DNA from 2 places in the Rhodococcus sp. JCM 9793 genome. Region 2 is predicted to be linked to the other one. Evidence: riboswitches for the same ligand, from Rfam matches in the RefSeq annotation. Region 2 holds a riboswitch; the other holds the start of a gene.
What was found. Region 2 has a riboswitch for cobalamin ahead of ACZ46K_RS11865 (VWA domain-containing protein). Riboswitches for the same ligand answer to the same signal wherever they lie in the genome.
Positions count from the first base shown of each region.

Region 1 (4,411 bases), 1.9 Mb from region 2:
GCGGATGTCGAGATGATTGGTCGGCTCGTCCAGGATCAGCAGTCCCGATTCCTGCGCGAGGCCGCGAGCAAGCATGGCGCGACGACGTTCACCGCCCGACAGTTGATCGCAGCGTCGGTCGACTGCGTGTGCCAGTTCCACGGTGTCCAAGGCCCGGAGCGTGACCGCGCGATCGGATTCCTCGCCCAGCGACCAGGGCGGACGGTGTGGAATTCGGCCCATGGCAACCATTTCCCCGAGCAGAAGGTCCTGCGGCGGAGTCTCCTCCTGACCGACATAGGCGATCGCCCTCGCTCGCACACGGAGCGGCAGCGAGTACAGATCCTTGCCGTCGATTTCGACCGTTCCCTCTGCGGGTGCACGGAGTCCGGCGAGGGTACGAAGCAGCGTCGACTTCCCGCTTCCGTTGACCCCCACCAGCGCGACCATGGATCCGCGGGTCAAGTCGAGGTCGATATCGGAAAGGATGTCCGACCCTGCGATCCGACAGCGCACATTACGCGCCCGAAGATGCATCAGGCACCATCCGAGAAGCTGTAGTGACGCCGCCCGAGCAGGAACAGGAACACCGGGGCCCCGACGAGACCTGTCATCACGCCCAGGGGAAGTTCCTCCGGACTCAACAGCACTCGGGCCGCAACGTCGATCCACAAGAGGAACAGTGCGCCGCCGAGCGCCGCCACCGGAAGGACGACGCGGTGACGTGCACCCACCAAGATCCTGGCGAGGTGGGGCATGATCAGGCCGACGAACCCGATTCCTCCGGACACTGCGACGAGCACTCCGACCAGCACCGACGACAACGCGAAGAGCCCGAGCCGGAGGCCACGCACGGGAACACCGAGAGCGCGGGCGACATCCGGTCCGCTCGACAGCGCATCCAGCCAGGAATGGAGGGCGAAAAGAATGCCGGCAGACACGGCCACGACGATCAGTGCAGGCAGAATCTGCTCCCACATCGATCCCGCGACGCTTCCGAGCATCCAGTAGAGGACCGACCGAACCGAATCCCGGTCGTCACTGAAGAACACCAGGAAACTGGACACCGAGGAGAACGCCGAGGCCATGACGACACCGGTGAGGATCAGACGTAGCGGAGTCAGACCCCCTTGCGCCATCGAGACGCCGAAGACGGCAGCACCCGCGACCATCGCACCGATCAGTGCGCCCAGCGACAGCGCCCAGATACCCAGCGAAGCAAGCACTCCGAACATGATGACCAGGGTCGCCCCGACACCGGCTCCGGCCGAGATTCCCAGAAGGTACGGATCCGCGAGCGGGTTTCTCACCAAGGTCTGCATCGTGGCGCCGGCCATGGCCAGGCCCGCACCCACGATGAGCGCCATCAAGATGCGGGGAGCTCGCAGGTTCCAAATGATCGTGTCGTACACCGGGTCCGGTCCGACACTCCCGGTGAAACGGGCACGCACCACATCCCATGTGGCCGACAGCGGTATCGGTTCCGACCCGAGAGTCAGCGAAAGGAAAGCGCTGATGACAACCGCTATGACAAGTGCGGCCAGGAGCGGGCTCGCCGGAATTCGTTTTTGTGCAAGCGGCTTCGTGGTTCGCCGGCGCGGTTTTGCGACATCGAGCATGTCAGCGACCCGGCGACTCCAGCTCCCCACCCGGTCGGGGTACAAGGGTCTTCGCCCGAAGGTGTCTGTGCACACGAAGGGGAATGGTTGGGCCGCTGGCCTGGGCACGCATCGCTCGGTCTCTCGTATCGGGGGCCCAATCGCGAGGCCCGCGTCTGCAATTCGGCGAGCCAGCAGGTTTTCGGACTCAGGATCAACCCGACAGTGCGCCTTCCCAGACCGTTTCCGGTCCAGTGGCACGTGCCCTGTCAGTCACCTTCACCGCTGCGCGACAGTTCCGGAGTCTCACCGGATTCCCTTGCATACGGATGCGTCTGGCTCGTGGTGAACCTAGCACAGTCGCGAGGTGTCGATTCGCCCGGATCATCCGCTTCACCGGACTGCGCAGCCACCGCCGTACCCACCCAGCGACGCAAGTACCGGCGCATCTCGTCGTCGGTGCGCAGTGGATTACCCGGCGAGACGAAGAACGACTGCATCGTCCGCAGGAGAAATTCGACCAGTTCGTTGAGTGCGGCGTCGCCGTATCCGTATCGCTCCCACTCGACGTCGAACCGCCTGATCATCGTCATGCCGAAAGCCTGCGCCTCGTCGGACGTCATATTCTCGGGGTGGACGTTCGCATACGAGTTCGACAGCAGGAGACCGAGGTGCGGCGTGCGGCGTACCTCCGCGAGGGTGAAGACGACGGCTTCGACGGTCGCGTCGACGGGGTCGACGACTCCTGCGACGTGGTCGGCAAGGCGGTCGAGGAATCCGGCGACCGACGCGATTGCCGCCGCCGTCATCAGCGCATCCGAGCTGGGGAAATACCGGTAGACCGTCTGCCGGATCACGCCCAATGATTCTGCAACCTCAGCGATGCTGATCGCCGCGCCGGTCCGCGCGATGAGATCGACCGCGGTGTCGACGATGCGCCGAGTTGCTTCTTCGTCGCTGTCGGGCGGACTCCCGCCCCACCCTCGCCTACGTGCCACACCGCCTCCTGAAATGAGGGGCCGACATTATCACGCAACCCAATCTCGGAGTGGGTATGCCGGGACATCTCCACGAAAGTCATCATACATATCTCTTCAAGTACGTATGATAAAGCCCGATTGCAGGCCCCACCTGCCCTGACTACATCGGACAAACCCGAGAACGAGGTGTGACATGACAAACCTGCACGTCCGCAAGATGCGTTTCGCATTCGAGGACTACGACGTGCCGTTCCTGTGGAATCCCGCGAACCCCGGGTTCTCGAGCATGGCCAACGCCGTCTCGTTCCTCGCCGTCGGATTCGAGAAGATGATCGTCCAGATGATCACCGAGGCGAAGCCGCAGTTCGCCGACGACACGGTCGCCGAGGAAGCCGACGCGTTCATGCGCCAGGAAGGACAGCATTCCACCGCGCATCGCCAGCACGTCCGCGCCCTGATCAAGAGGTACCCGGGCCTCCAGGAAACCCTCGACGAGGTGATCGGCGCCTACGACAAGCTCACCGCCGAGACGTCGCTGAAGTACCGACTGGCCTACACCGCAGACCTCGAAGCGACCTTCACCCCCGTCTTCAAGCTCATGCTCGACAACGACGCGTCGCTGTTCCGCCCCGGCGACGACCGCGTTGCCTCCCTGTTCATCTGGCACTTCGTCGAAGAGGTCGAGCACCGCAGCTCCGCACTGATCATCTTCGACTCCGTCGTAGGTAGCGACGTCTACCGCATGCGCGTGGCGGCCTCGGTGTTCAAGCACGTACTCGACGTCATTCGGATCGCGTGCGCGGGCTTCAACAAGCACGTCCCCATCGAAGACCGCAAGATCGACGCTCTGTCGATGTTCGCGTCGTATCGCCGTAAGCAGAAGCTGCTCGAGCTCATTCCGGGCCTGCAGGCCGCGAATTCCGGGCCGATGCCGCGAGCCTTCGACGACCTCGGACTCAAGGAGCAGCTCGTCGCACTGCGGGGCATCATCCGTAGCCAGATGCCGAAGCACAACCCCGAACACGAGGACCTGCCCGAGCTGGCCGGCGTGTGGTTCGAGCGCTTCGACGCCGGCTACGACGTCACCAAGTGGTACACCGCGGAAACCGCTGCACCGGGGGTCAATTGATGTCGGATCTGTGTTCGCCCACCTTCGACGACCTCGCGACGAGGCTCGGTTTCTCCTGCGACGAGGCCGGTGGGCTCCTCGAGTTCCGCAATCCTCTGGCCTTGGAGAATTGGACGCTCCCCGTCCTCGAACTGACCATCGTCGTCGGCGCTGTTCTTGCCCTCGCGTACGCCGTTCTCCGACTGCGCCGACACGGTGATCCCACCAATCTGGTGCTGTGGTTCGGCGCGTGCGCGTATCTGTTCATCATCGAGCCACCCCTGTACTTCCCGGCCGCATTCGGAATCGAACAGCACGTCGACACGATGTTCGCGCACAATGTGTTCACGGTCGAATTCATGTGGGGCAGACTGCCCCTCTACATCGTGGCGATCTATCCACTGCTCGCTACGCTGTCGTTCGAGATCGTGCGGATGCTCGGCGTGTTCCGCAGGTACGGCGTGTTCCTCGGCGCAGTGTGCGTGGGATTCGTCCATCACGCCTTCTACGAGATCTTCGACCACCTCGGACCGCAATTGCGCTGGTGGGAATGGTCTCTCGAGAATCCGATCAGCCAACCGTTCTTCGACGCCGTCCCGTTGCCGAGCGTCGTGGTGTTCGCTGCACTGTGGCCGATGTCCCTGGCCTTGTGCACACAGTTCTTCGTCGGTCGCCACTTCGACCGGGGCGAGAAGTTCACCGGGCTCCAATTGGTTTGGCGCACAGTCGTCATCGGCATCCTTGCC
Region 1 is NZ_AP043721.1:155,115-159,525, forward strand. Features, by position in the region: gene ACZ46K_RS02850 (ABC transporter ATP-binding protein) at 1-516, opposite strand, end outside; gene ACZ46K_RS02855 (FecCD family ABC transporter permease) at 516-1,598, opposite strand; cobalamin riboswitch at 1,754-1,932, opposite strand; partial or broken gene ACZ46K_RS02860 (TetR/AcrR family transcriptional regulator) at 1,958-2,575, opposite strand; gene ACZ46K_RS02865 (metal-dependent hydrolase) at 2,751-3,686, shown strand; gene ACZ46K_RS02870 (hypothetical protein) at 3,686-4,411, shown strand, end outside.
Region 1: it holds a riboswitch for cobalamin, as region 2 does, so the genes downstream of both, ACZ46K_RS02855 (FecCD family ABC transporter permease) here and ACZ46K_RS11865 (VWA domain-containing protein) in region 2, are expected to answer to the same signal.

Region 2 (4,411 bases):
GGATACGTGAACTCGTCGAGGACGTACAGGCCATGTTGTTCGGCGGCGAGGCGTCGCTGGATCTCACGCCAACCCGCGAGCGCGTCGGCGGCGTGGTCCTCGTCGCTGCCTTCCTTGCGCGACCACGACCAGCCCGAGCCCATCTTGTGCCACTCGATGGCGCCGCCCGTGCCGCGCTCGTCGTGCAGTTCACCGAGGGTTTCGAACGCCGTCTGCTCACCGAGGCGCCATTTCGCGGACTTGACGAACTGGAACACCGCGACCGACCAGCCCTGATTCCAGCCGCGCAACGCCAACCCGAACGCGGCGGTGGATTTGCCCTTGCCGTCGCCCGTATTGACCATCAGCAGCGGCCGGTTGCGGCGCTGGCGGGTGGTGAGCCCGTCGTTCGGTACGACCTCGGGTTGTCCCTTCGGCATCAGGCTGCCCTTCCACGCACGATCGAAGTGAGGGCATCGGCATGAACCTCGCCCACCTGCACATATTCGGCGCCGAGTCGGTCGGCGAGCTGCGCCGCGAGTCCCATCCGGAAGCGACCGGTCTCGGAATCGACCACCACCGCTGCGACTCCCCGGCCGGCGAGGACATCGGCGGCCTCGAACGAGCGGGCGACCGCGTCGGTACCCGAGGTCGCGCGCCCGTCGGTGACGACGATGAGCAGCGCCCGCCGGTCCGGGTCGCGCAACCGATGCCGGCGGAGGGTCTCGGCGGCCTCGGCCAGGCCCTCCGCAAGGGGGGTTCGGCCGCCGGCCGGGAGCTCACGCAGGCGTGCGGCCGCGACATCGACCGAGTTGGTCGGTGGCAGCGCGACGGTCGCGCTGTCGCCGCGGAACGTCACGAGCCCGACCGTGTCGCGGCGGCGGTACGCATCGAGCAGCAGCGACAGGATCGCGGTCTTGACCTGCGTCATCCGCTTCTTCGCGGCCATGGAGCCGGATGCGTCGACGCACAGCAGCACGAGATTCGCCTCCCTGCCCTCGACGACCTTGCGTCGCACCTGCCACCCGTCCGAACCGAGGGCGCTGGCGCGGATGGTGGCAGGTAGGTGGATCGGGCCTGTATCGCCCGCACGATCGCCGACGGTGCGCCCGATCGTGGTCGCCGCCTTCGATCGGCGACCCGCGACACCGCGGCCGGTGCGGTCGATGGAGAACAGTCGTGCCCGGTACGGATCAGCGGGAGCATCCACCGAGGTCGGGGCGCTGTCACTCGACCCGGACAGCGAGTCCGCGGGGTCGGGTGCGCCGCCACCGTCCGGATCGTCGTCGGGGTCGTCGTCGGGGTCCGACTGTGTATCGGGGTCGGGGTCCGACTGTGTATCGGGCCGGTTCAGCAATTCGTCGAGCAGATCATCGTCGGTGTCGGGATTGTCGAACGGGTTGCGGCGTCGCCGATGCGGCAACGCGAGTTTCGCGGCCACGGCCACGTCCTCGCGGGTCACCTCGTCGCGACCGGCCCACGCCGCGTGCGCGACCGCGGTCTTGGCGGTGACCAGATCGGCGCGCATCCCGTCGACGTCGAACGCCGCGCAGATCTCGGCGATCGACACCAGGGCAGCGTCGCCCAGGCGCACCGTCGACACGCGTTCTCGCGCCGCGGCGATCCGCCGCGACAAATCCTGCTCGGTCTCGGCCCACTGCGCGACGAACGATTCAGGATTCGCGTCGAATGCCATTCGGCGACGCACGATTTCGACGCGCAACTGCGGGTCGCGGGGGGCTGCGATGTCGACGGCGAGCCCGAACCGGTCGAGGAGCTGCGGACGGAGCTCTCCTTCCTCCGGATTCATGGTGCCCACCAGGACGAACGAGGCGGAGTGGCTGACGGACACCCCGTCGCGCTCGACAGTCGATCGACCCATGGCGGCGGCGTCGAGCAGCAGATCGACGAGGTGGTCGTGCAGCAGGTTCACTTCGTCGACGTACAACACGCCGCGATGGGCGAGCGCGAGCAGCCCGGGTTCGTACTCGGCGGTGCGAGCAGACAGGGCCTTGCCCAGGTGCAGGGATCCGGTGACGCGGTCTTCGCTCGCGCCGACGGGAAACTCAACGAGCCGTGCCGGTCGGATGTGCGACGGGGTGTCGGGCGGATGTGGGCCGTCGGGGCAGTGCGGGTCGGGGGAGGACGGATCGCACGCGAACCGGCAGCCCTCGACCTCCGCGACCTGCGGCAACAGCGCTGCTTGCGCGCGTACCATGGTCGATTTGGCGGTGCCCTTCTCGCCCCGCACCAGCACTCCGCCGATCGACGGCGACACTGCGCACAGAGTCAGGGCCAGCGCCAGGTCGTCGGAACCGACGACAGCGCTGAACGGATACACGAGCACTCCAACCTCCACAGGCTCCCGCTGGGATGTCCACTTCGGCAACCGATCGAAGGCCGGTCTTCGGACTTCCCGGTCGAGCGTCGTGCGATCGCCTTCCCGGAATTCTCCGGTGGCTGCGCTCACGCGCATGATCGACGACTCCCGGGTTACCGCAGCGGGCCTGTGCCGGATTCTCACCGGCTTCCCGATTATCCCTGTGAAGGGCACCTTCGATGTGTCTTGCCGTGGCCGAGTCTATCCACACCCGCCCGTCTCCCGGGCCACGGGTTAGTGTTCACGGCCATGGGTTCACGGATCACCGTCGTCGGAGTCGGCGCCGACGGCTGGAACAGCATGCCGGCGACCGGCCGCGAGCACGTGCTTGCCGCCGACGTACTGCTCGGCGGCGAACGGCACCTCGCGATGATCCCGCCGACCGACGCGGTCCGCGAGCCGTGGCCGTCCCCGCTGCTCAGCGGTCTCGACGACCTGCTGGCACGGCACCGCGGCAGGATCGTGGCGCTTGCATCCGGCGACCCCTTGGTATCGGGCATCGGCTCGACCCTGATCCGTCGTCTGGGCAGCGACGCAGTCGAGGTGATCCCCGCGGTGTCGTCCGTGGCACTCGCCCGGGCCCGCATGGGGTGGGCAGCCGAGGAATGCGACACCGTCACCCTCGTCGGCCGCGACGTCGACGCGCTGCGCCGCTACCTGACACGAGGCCGCCGGCTGATCGTCCTGACCTCGAACTCGTCGAGCCTTCCGGAGATCGCGCGGCTGCTCGTGGGGGAGGGGTTCGCCGATGCGGCGGTGACGGTGCTCGGTAACCTGGGCGGTGAAGAGGATCGAATCGACGGCGCTGCAGCAGACCTCGTGGAGATCACGGCTCCGCAGCTCAGTCTCCTGTGCATCCACTGCGTCGGCGCGGAAGGCTTGTCCACGACGCCGGGACTCCCGGACGAATGCTTCGAGAACGACGGTCAGCTCAGCAAGCGACAGATCCGGGCTGCCGCGGTGTGTGCACTTGCGCCGCAACCCGGGCAACTGCTGTGGGACGTGGGAGCCGGTGCCGGATCAGTCGGTATCGAGTGGGCCCGCACCGATCCGCGTTGCCGCACCATCGCGATCGAGAAGGACCCGGCACGCGCCGACGCGATCGCGCGCAACGCCGCCCACCTGGGTGTGCCGTCACTGCGGATCGTGAACGGTGGTGCGCCCGCTGCGCTGGCCGGGCTCGACGTCCCCGACGCGATCTTCGTGGGAGGCGGTGGAAGCAGGGACGGAGTACTCGAGACCTGCTGGCAGGCGTTGCGGCCGGGCGGTCGTCTCGTCGTGCATTCGGTGACGCTCGAGACCGAGGCCGTGTTGGTGCAGTGGTGGAAGAAGTGCGGAGGTGAGCTGTCACGGTTGTCCGTCGAACAGGCCTCATCGATAGGAACATTCACCGGCTGGCAGTCGCTGCGACCGGTGGTGCAATGGAATGTCGTGAAAGGCGAAAAATGACAGTACATTTCGTGGGATCAGGCCCAGGCGCCGCAGACCTGTTGACGCTGCGCGCCGTCAACCTGCTCCGCGGCGCTCCGGTCGTGCTGTACGCGGGCACCTATCTCGACGCCGAGATTCTTGCGCACTGCAAGGGCGACGCCGAACTGATCGACACCCAGCATCTCGACCTCGATCAGATCACCGCGCACCTCGTCGACGCCGACCGTCGCGGACTCGACGCGGTGCGGTTGTGCTCCGGCGATCCGTCGCTGTATTCGGCGCTGACCGAGCAGACCCGGCGCCTCGACGCCGAAAGTGTTGCATGGGATGTCACGCCCGGGGTCCCGGCCTACGCGGCCGCGGCGGCGACGCTCGGCACGGAACTGACCGTGCCGGAACTCGTGCAGACCGTCGTGCTCACCCGCACGCAGGCGCGGTCGACGTCGATGCCCGACACCGAAGCACTCGCGCGGGTCGCAGGTATCCGGGCGAGCCTGGTGCTGCATCTGGCGATCACCCGGATTCGCGTGCTCGCCGCCGAACTCGCCGAGACCTACGGTTCGGACTGTCCGGCGGCGGTGGTGGCGTTCGCGTCACGTCCGAATCAGATCGTGCTGCGCG
Region 2 is NZ_AP043721.1:2,103,568-2,107,978, forward strand. Features, by position in the region: gene cobO (cob(I)yrinic acid a,c-diamide adenosyltransferase) at 1-419, opposite strand, end outside; gene ACZ46K_RS11865 (VWA domain-containing protein) at 419-2,326, opposite strand; cobalamin riboswitch at 2,361-2,552, opposite strand; gene cbiE (precorrin-6y C5,15-methyltransferase (decarboxylating) subunit CbiE) at 2,609-3,808, shown strand; gene ACZ46K_RS11875 (cobalt-precorrin-4/precorrin-4 C(11)-methyltransferase) at 3,805-4,411, shown strand, end outside.